Regions from separate parts of the Halanaerobium sp. ST460_2HS_T2 genome, predicted to be linked through region 1. Evidence: riboswitches for the same ligand, from Rfam matches in the RefSeq annotation. Region 1 holds a riboswitch; the other holds the start of a gene.

Region 1 (5,037 bases):
ACCTTTTCTCTCAACTCTCTTATCTCATCAATACCACGATTAGAAGCCGCATCGATTTCAATTACATCAAGCGAATTGCCTTTTTCAATTCTCTGACAGGAATTACACTCTCCACAGGGTTCGAACTCAGCTGAAGGATTAGCACAGTTTAGTGACTTGGCAAAAACTTTCGCTGTTGAAGTTTTTCCCGTTCCTCTGGGACCAGCAAAAAGATAAGCGTGTGCTACTCTGTCATTTTTTAAAGCATTTTTCAACGTTATTTTGACCTGATCCTGACCGATCAGATCATTGAAATTTTCTGGCCTGTATTTTCGATAAAGAGAGAGAAAGGACATTTTTTTCACCTCAAAAATAGTATTATATAACAAAAACACCCTATTCCGGGTGTTTTAAAAAAGTGGCCGCACACCGAGCTTCGAAGATTTTCTCCCAGGCGTTACCCTGACAGTTGGCTCGAACCAGGCACCCTCGCGGCACATGAAGCGACTTGCTTACCGCTGCTTCCTCCCGGACCTGACGGGGTTCACAAGACTTCATTGCGCGAGACCCAATTGTCAACACTACTTATCAGGGCCAGACCCTGAAAGAAAAAATCCTCAGCCACGGCGTCAATCCTGCTCTAGCGGTTTGCAGGTTACAGGGCACCGCTACCACCCCATTTAGTGCGGCCAAATCTTAAGCAAAAATTATAAAATTTTAATGGCGGAGAGGGAGGGATTCGAACCCTCGGTAGGTTTGAGCCTACACCCGCTTTCCAGGCGGGCCCCTTAAGCCAGACTCGGACACCTCTCCGTTTTGGAGGTTAGAGATTGGAGGTTGGTAATTGCACTGAAACTTTCTTTAATATTACGCAAGGTTAGTTTCAGTATTTGGCCATCGAGGCCGTCAGAAGTTAGTTAACTAACTCAATTACTCCAATTCTAAGTCTCTACTTTGAAAATTTATATATAATCTATGGATGATAAAATCTAATGGCGGAAGGAGAGGGATTTGAACCCCCGAGACAGCAAAACTGTCTACTCGATTTCGAGTCGAGCGGTTTCAGCCAGACTCACCCATCCTTCCGTTTTCTTAAATCACGGAAAAAATCTTTTAAAAGCTGAGCTGATTCTGCTTCCATTACTCCTGCTTCAACTTCCACCTGATGATTAAAGCGTTCATCATTTAAAAGCTGATAGAGACTTTTGACAGCTCCGGCTTTGGGATCGCTGGCTCCGTAAACAAGGCGCTTAATCCGAGACTGCAAAATTGCTCCTGCACACATGGGACAGGGCTCAAGAGTCACATAAAGCTGGCAATCTTCCAGGCGCCAGCTAGCCTCATTTGCGGCAGCTTCTCTCAGAGCAATCATTTCAGCGTGAGAAGTTGGGTCCTGAGTTTGCTCCCGGAGATTAAACCCACGGCCAACAACCTGATCATCACAGACAACAACTGCACCGATTGGAACTTCAGCTCTTTGATAAGCCTTCCTGGCTTCTGCCAGGGCCATCTTCATATATTTTATATCATCTTCCATAGAATAACTCCTGCAAAAATACAATATTTCAACTTGCAACATCAACTATTATAACAGCTGCTCATAATTTTTGCAAGCATTTTCTCCGAAAAATTTATCTGACTTCAAGCAGCTAACAGACACTTCCCTCAATCAGCTCTATTTTCAACTTTAAAAGCAAAAGAAAACGCCTGCAGAAGCAGACGTTAAGTACTTTTTCTTTTATAAAAATCTATTATATTTACTATATTGCAAAAACGTGCACTTTACTCTCAGATATTATAATTAATTTTTAGGCCAGTCGATTTTAAAATCAACCGCAAATGGTTTTACTTCTTTATCCGCAGCTGCAACTACTTTAACATCCCAGGTTAAATTGGCCCTATCCAGTGTCCTATTTGTTAAAACTGGTCGGCTTTGACTAACTTTTACCCAATTTTTATTTAAATTATTTCTAACATAGACATCCACCCCATTAAGCTCGGGTGTTTCAGCATATATTTCCCAGGGAAGATTAGAGCTGATAACTGTCTCGCCTGCAGCTTCGATTTTCATTACCTTTTGATCTGCATCTATATTTTTATTAGCAAATTCACTTTCAAAATTAACTGCTCTTCTAGTTTCTAATTTCTGTGTAGGTTCGATAATAGTCACTGACATTCCAACTCTAGCACTATCCGCCGCCACCTGTAGACTTAAACTTAAAACTAGAAAAAGAACAATTAAACTAATTTTTTTTAACATTTTTTCCTCCTTTTGCAGCCAGGCAGTCTGATCTGCTCAGACCCTTAGCTTTGTGTCCCTACTTCACAATAGGTTTACCCCTTCAAGGAGAGCACAAAATATAAAACCTGCAGTCATAATGACAGCAGGAAGACATATAACCCTACTTAGGTAGTCAGTCAACCGTAGTTATTAAACCTTAGGTTCCAACTTTGCGCCTCTAACCTTTCGGAAAAAGTAGCCCTTCTCTGCCAGGGTGATTATTTACTTTAACTTAATTCTACTACAAATTAATCTTCTTTGTCAAGAACTTTTAAAGATGATAAAAGTTCCTTCAAAGCCGACTTTAAAAACAAAACCATCCTATCTTTCTACCTCTTATTATAAAGAAGCCACAAACTCTCATTATAAAGGGTCTACAAATCAAATTATCATAGACCCTTTCTATAATAATTATTACAAGCTGAAACATTACTCAAAAGTAACGGTAACAAAAAATTGTCCACTATATAAACCAGGATCTAAATTAGCATTAACATCCAGAGTTGCTCCGATATTAAAAATACCATAACCATTTCCATCCAGGGTTTTGCTATCATTGTCAGTTACAAAAGTGCTGACAGTCATCTTATTATTTGCATCATGGCTTATAATAGTCTGATCAGTAAAATTAATATTATACTGAGTATATGGAAGCCAGATCACTTCAATAACAGCAGGCTGCTGATTACCATCATGATAGCCAGAATAACCATTTCCCGTTGTTAAAACACCGGCGGGGTCAACTGTTATTGTGCCATCAGCTGCTGTAAATGAACCAAAATAAAGATCTTCCAATTTTGCAATTGATACCGGTATAAACTGTCGGGGCTCGCCAATTTCTATCCACTGATTCGGCTGAGTATAACCTACATAATAAGGTTGTGATAAATCTAAGTCACCAACATTTATTTCAAAAGTAATCTGCTGACATTCTCCTTTATTCAAAAGAGTTATTGGTTTAGAATCTATATAATCAACTTCGCTTTTTTGATCATTGAAGTAAATATCCCGTTCGATACTACCATCCTGATCGGCGCAGACAGTAACAGTTACTCGATAGATATCATCTACAATCGTAACCTCATAAATACTAAGTTTAAAAGTTCTGGGTGGATAAGCATATTCATTTACTATTTCTAACTCCACCGGATTTTCGCTGTCATTTAGATCAGTAATCTGCACCCTGTTACCGGCTGGATAAAAAGTATCAAAACCAGAAACCGGCCGCTCTTTAACATAATACTCTCCCGGAGCTAAATTACAAAAAGTATCCTCCCAGTTGTTTTGCTCATTCAAATAAAGTATACCGACAACTTTATTATCAGAGGAATTATAAATATCGACTATTACCATCTCAGGCGCCAGCAAATCATCCCCATCCCAGCTCTTGCTAACTTTTAAACAGCCAGCGTTTTCCATAACTGTTGCAGATGCAAATAAAGAGAATATTATTATTGAAAAAATGCTAATACTTAATACAACAGCAAGCATTTTACTTTTTCTCATCTCATACTCCCCCTTCCTTCATTAGTCAGTTAAAACAATTATACTTTCGAGGGTTTTCAGGAAAAGAACCAATCGGTCCCTTTCCTGAAATTATTTTAACTACTTTCTTTTTAATATAACCTGCAGATCATTAAGATATCCACCACTTTTAGGAATACTTATCTCCTGAACTTCATTCTCGACTAACTCTCTTCTAGCAAGTGCTTCAGGTGAAATCCTCAGTAGATAATTACCCGGTCTCAGCTCAGCCAGATAAAAATAGCCGTCATATGCTGTTAGCGTACTTCTGACAACATTATTTTCACTGTCTAAAAGCTGAACTTCAATATTTCTGATACCGCTTGTGCTTTCTCCTCTGTCTAAATAAACATAACCACCAAGTTCTCCAGTCATTATAACTGGTAGTTCTAAATAAAAAGTCTGTCCGGCCCGGGGAACAAAGCTAACTCCCTCAGGGTCACTGACCAGAAATGGATCGATTAAAGATTCAAGATCTATCGCAATATCAGTTTTTAGATCAGGTCTCAATCCATAAATAAATGCTTTTCCATTTTCATCAGTTCTGACATCAGCTGTGCGACCATTTATTTTAAAAGCAACAGCCTCTACAGGTTTTTTCTCCTCACCTGTATCCAGATAACTTGTCACCAGAACAGCACCCTCACGAGCAGAAGGACCAAGTGCTAAATGATAAGGATCTTCTTTAAAATCATCGCGGCCAAAACTGGTTGAAAAACTAAAGGCCACTGTAAAATCACCATCATCCCGGTAACTGGTATTTATACCCCAGGAGTAATAGTCGACATCCTGTACTATACCTGCAGAATAGGTATTTTCGCTCCGGTCAAGATTTCTGCTGAAACCCAGATTAAAACGATGATCTGCATTTAAATAACCCGAGAGATCTGCTGACACTGTTTCTAAGTCAAAGGGATTAATATCATAACCCAGATTTCCCTGTAAACGATAATCCCTCATCCTGGTTCGAACTGCAAAATCTCCACTACCTTCAGTCTCATCTTCCTGCAGCTGCAGATTTAACCTATTTATAAAAGAATATTTTTTATAGGAAGTTGAAAGTCGATTATAGACTTCAGTTAAAATATCACCATTATAATTTTCTTCTCTGGTCAGATCAAGGCGGACACCCAGGCTGGAATTTGAGAGGAAAGGAAAGTTTCTTCTCAAATCAAGACTGGTTCTCCGATTAAGATTCGAAACTGTCTCACTCCTATAGTCATCAAATTCAGCATGGGTTAAATTAATTCTGG
Region 2 (5,037 bases), on a different contig from region 1:
ATCTCCTGTTACAATTTGATGCTGAAGCGCAAAAAAGTTTTAAAATATGTTTTTAATCTTTTTCTAATCTTTATTTAAAGTTTTTTTAATAATCCACTGGTATTATATAATTGTAGCAAAGAAATAAACTTTGTTATCCCCTTTTTGAAGCTGTTGCAGAGGACAGCTTTAAGCATAGATAAAAGTAATAGATACTTTTCTCCTTGTTTTACCCACCTTTTTCCCGAGGTGGGTTTTTTCATTTTAAAAAAAATTCTCTATCTTTATATTTATTAAATAAAAGATAGAGAACTAATTTAAATATTTTACTGTATATTTAATTTATTAATTGTTTCTTCGATTTTTCCTTTTTTAAATGGTTTAACTATAAAATCTTTAGCTCCAGATTTTATTGCTTCCAGTACAATCTTTTTTTGCCCCATTGCACTGCAAATTACAACTTGAACATCAGAATCAATTTTTTTTAGCGTTTTGACCGCTTCAATACCATCCATTTCGGGCATCGTGATGTCCATAAAAACTATATCGGGATCCAGTGATTTATATTTATCAACTGCTATTTTCCCATTTTCTGCTTCACCAACAATTTCATGTCCAAATTCCTTTAGAATTTGTTTGAGCTTTAAACGCATAAATGCTGTATCATCTACCACCATTACCTTTGCCAAATTAATCACTCCTATTCTTATTGTTATATAGTTATAGATTAAATAATTTCTCCAATTTAATCTATTTCTAATCTTACTTTAAAGGTTTTTTAATAAATAATTGTTACTATAAATATAGAAAAGATAAATACTTTATTTATCCCCTTTTTAAGCTGTTGCAGAGGACAGCTTTAAGCATAGATAAAAGTAATAGATACTTTTCTCCTTGTTTTACTCGCCTTTTTCCCGAGGCGAGTTTTTTCATTTTACATAAAATTTCTTTACTGATATCAGGATTATATAAAACTTTCGATATAAGTGGGGGATGATTTCAATTAAATTTATTTCTTTTTTGATTTGTTTTTTGCTTTATTAGCATACATTCTTTTATCTGCTTTTCTAAAAACTTCTTCTAAAGATATCTCTTCACTTTTCTTTACTGCATATCCAATCGAAATAGAAAAAATTTCTATTAGATTTTTTTGCTTTAAATAATCGCTTTCTTTTTCTTTAATTCGATTACATATTTTTTCAGCTTCATCGGAGTCGGTCTCCGGTAAAATAAGAGCAAACTCATCTCCTCCAATTCTTGCAGCGATATCAATCCCTCTAATTGATTCTTTAATCATCTGAGCTGCAGTTATTATATAATTATCACCCTGCTGATGGCCAAAATTATCATTAACATATTTTAAATTGTCAAGATCAGCTATTAAAATTGCTACCGGTAACTTTCTGCTCGAATCCAGGCGCTCCATTTCATTTTCAAAATACCTTCTATTATAAAGTTCAGTCATTTCATCATGTAAAGAAAGATATTTAATTTCTCTTTCCTTTTTTTTATTCTCTGTAATATCTAGTGAAGAACCTACAATTTTTTCTACCTCTCCCTTATTAATTACTGGCGTTAGTTTAGTTAACCATACTCTTTTACCCGCTGGTAGAGTAAGCTCTTCTTCATAACTAATACTGCTTTTTTTATCCAAACAGCGTCTATATTTTTTTTCTAATTCAGGTCCTACCTTTTCCCCAAAAATTTCGATCGGTGTTTTACCAGCAACTTCTTTAGTTTTTAACCCTGTTGCTTTTTCATGAAAGCTGTTTAAACGCTGATATCTAAATTTACCACTCTCAACATTAATTAGAAAAATTGCATTCTCAACATTAGATAAAATAGTTTCGTATTCCCTGGATAATTTTTTTAATTTTAAACTATTCTCTTTACGCTCAGAAATATCTCTCACACTTACTATTATTCGCTTCAGGCTATCTCGGTTACGCCTGAGTTCATTCTCTAAAATATTGTGATTTGTAATATCTTTTGCCTGACAAAAAATATTTTCTACATCACCAGGATCTTTTCCCAGAAATTTTGCATAACTCAAATTTGCCATTTTATAAGTATATGGGTCTTTATAATAACAGATTTTCTGTTCAAGATTATTAACAATATTTTCATTAACCTTTTTTTCGATCAAATTATCTACTGCTCTTTTACTCATTAAAAAAATGGACCTCCTTCAATATCCACTCAACTTAAAACAATAAGTTCAGTAAAAAAATTAAATTTTTATTATTTAATCAAAAATAGCCAGCAATAAAAATCACTGGCTATTAATTCCCGAGGCAGATCTGACAATCATAGATAATATTAACATCCTTAGACTCAGATTTTTGCGTCACAGCCTTTCGACTATTTTGCCTTTAAATAAATTATTAGATTTTAAAGTAATTACTACTATTATATAAATATTCAAGATTAAAATAAAAATCCCTTTTTAAAAGTCAATTTTTTCTAAAGATGAATATTTATATCATTATAAAGCATTATTTTTAATAACTTTTAAACAAAAATAAAAATTCCCCATTCTTATCTTAATGGCTGAGTAGGGACCATTAAAAAGAATGGAGAATTGATTAGGGAAATTTATATTAACCCAGCATAAACTGGGTTTTTCTAATAATTATCTTTTCCAAATAACTACTTATAACAACAAAATAAATTTAATCTAAAATAAAGTGAATTTAGTGTCTAAAATGCCTTTTGCCAGTAAAGACCATTGCAATTCCCAATTTGTTACAGGCTGCAATTACCTTCTCATCTCTGATTGAACCCCCCGGCTGAATTATTGCTTTAATGCCAAGTTCGGCAGCTTTTTCTACTGCATCAGGGAATGGGAAAAACGCATCAGAAGCAACAACTCCACCTTCCTGGCGGCCTTCAGCTTTACGGCCGGCAATAATCATTGAGTCAACTCTGCTCATCTGACCGGCACCAACACCAACTACCATCTCATCTTTAGCCATTACAATTGCATTTGATTTAACATGTTTAACTACCTTCCAGGAAAATAATAGGTCTTTTATCTGCTCTTCAGTTGGAGCTTTTTCGGTCACTACTTTAAGATCCTCAGCAGCAGTCTGAGCTAAATCTCTATCCTGAACTAAAAGACCCCCTGTTACCTTTTTCATACTGTAGCCAGGTTTTTCTCTATTAATAGAAAGCTCACCGGTTTTTAAAATCCTCATTTTTTCAGATCTAGCTTTAAGAATTTCTAATGCCTCTTCTTCATAATCGGGAGCTATAACAACTTCTATAAACTTATCCTGATCAGCAATTTCTTTAGCTGTTTCAGTATCAATTTTTCTATTTACTGCCACAATTGAACCAAAAGCAGATAATGGATCTCCTGCATGGGCATTAACAAAAGCATCTTTAAGCGTATTAGCTGTTGCCATACCACAGGGATTAGCATGTTTAATTACGGCAGCTGCTGGCTTAGCTTCAAATTCTTTTACAAGTTCTAAAGCACCATCTGTATCATTAATATTATTATAGGACATTCCTTTGCCGTGCAGTTTTTCTGCTGTCGAAATTGAAGGTTCATTCTGCTCTGCTTCTAAGTAAAATGCAGCTTTTTGATGAGGGTTTTCTCCATAGCGAAGATCTTCTCTCTTATCATAACGGTCAAGAAGTGTCTCAGGTAATTGCTGTTTTTCTTCTTCGTCCATTACAATTTCACCTAAATACTTCTGTATTCTCTGATCATACTCTGCTGTATGATGAAAAGCCTTATAGGCCAGCTTTAATTTTTTAGTTTTTGTTAAAGCACCACTGCCAACCTTCATCTCTGCTAAAAGTTCATCATAATCAGCCGGGTCTACCACAACAGCTACATCATTATTATTTTTGGCAGCAGAACGGATCATCGTTGGTCCACCAATATCAATATTTTCTATTGCTTCTTCTAAAGTAACATCATCTTTAGCAATTGTTTCTGCAAAAGGATAGAGGTTACAGACAACTAAATCTATGGGTTCAATGTTTTGAGCAGCGATTTCTTTTAAATGCTCATCATTATCTCTGACTGCTAAAATCCCACCATGAACTGCTGGATGGAGAGTCTTAACTCTTCCGTTCATCATCTCTGGAAAATCAGTAACCTGATCAATATCAGTTACCTCAATATCATTTTCTTTTAAGAGTTTACCAGTTCCACCTGTTGAAATAATCTCTACTCCAAATTCTTTTAGACCTGCTGCAAAATCTACAATACCTTTTTTATCTGATACACTTAACAATGCTCTTTTAATTTTAGACAAAGTTATTTTTCCTCCTTTAAGATTCTAACTTTTCGTCCTTCAATTTTTACTCTGCCCTCTGCAATTAACTTAACTGCTTCAGGGTAGATCTTATGTTCTTTTTTTAAAATCCTTGCTGCCAGATCATCAGCACTATCATTTTCTTTTACTTCCACTACTTCCTGCAAAATAATAGGACCTGTATCCATCCCCTGATCAACAAAATGAACTGTACAGCCGCTGTATTTGACCCCATAATCAACTGCCTGTTTCTGGGCATTCAGACCTTTAAATGCAGGTAAGAGTGAAGGATGAATATTAATGATCTGATTTTTAAATTCTTTAACAAATAATGGTGATAAAATTCGCATATAACCAGCAAGAACTATTAAATCTGCACTGGTTTCTTTTAAAAGATCAATCAGCTCTTTTTCGTAATCAGCCTTAGTTTCAAAGTGGGAAGGATTTATAAAAACATTCTCCACTCCTTCATGTTCAGCCCTCTTTAAGGCTCCAGAATCCTGGCGGTCACTAATTAAAATCTTTATTTCAGCTTCAATGTCTCCACTTTTTATATTATCAATTATTGATTGAAAATTTGAGCCTCTACCTGAGGCAAAAACAGCTATTTTAAGCATTTTTGCACCTTCTTTATTTTATTTCGAGAGATGTGTCTTGAGCTCCTGCTTTAATTTCACCAATCAGGTAGGCTTCTTCTCCCATTTCTGTGAGTTCTTTCAGTATTTTTTCTTTATCATTTTTATCAATAACAAGGGTCATTCCAATTCCCATATTAAATGTTCGATAC

The links. Region 1 has a riboswitch for cyclic di-GMP ahead of DFR80_RS03970 (hypothetical protein). Riboswitches for the same ligand answer to the same signal wherever they lie in the genome.
Region 2: another riboswitch for cyclic di-GMP. It lies ahead of DFR80_RS00850 (sensor domain-containing diguanylate cyclase); the one in region 1 lies ahead of DFR80_RS03970 (hypothetical protein).

What each region holds. Positions count from the first base shown of each region.
Region 1 is NZ_QPJF01000006.1:9,635-14,671, reverse strand. Features, by position in the region: gene dnaX (DNA polymerase III subunit gamma/tau) at 1-335, opposite strand, end outside; RNA gene ffs (signal recognition particle sRNA large type) at 402-668, opposite strand; tRNA gene DFR80_RS03985 (tRNA-Ser) at 701-792, opposite strand; tRNA gene DFR80_RS03980 (tRNA-Ser) at 973-1,065, opposite strand; gene tadA (tRNA adenosine(34) deaminase TadA) at 1,052-1,516, opposite strand; gene DFR80_RS03970 (hypothetical protein) at 1,781-2,239, opposite strand; cyclic di-GMP riboswitch class I at 2,250-2,328, opposite strand; gene DFR80_RS03965 (DUF4402 domain-containing protein) at 2,690-3,766, opposite strand; gene DFR80_RS03960 (hypothetical protein) at 3,866-5,037, opposite strand, start outside.
Region 2 is NZ_QPJF01000001.1:183,431-188,467, forward strand. Features, by position in the region: gene DFR80_RS00845 (response regulator) at 306-668, opposite strand; gene DFR80_RS00850 (sensor domain-containing diguanylate cyclase) at 989-2,149, opposite strand; cyclic di-GMP riboswitch class I at 2,270-2,360, opposite strand; gene purH (bifunctional phosphoribosylaminoimidazolecarboxamide formyltransferase/IMP cyclohydrolase) at 2,673-4,250, opposite strand; gene purN (phosphoribosylglycinamide formyltransferase) at 4,253-4,867, opposite strand; gene purM (phosphoribosylformylglycinamidine cyclo-ligase) at 4,881-5,037, opposite strand, start outside.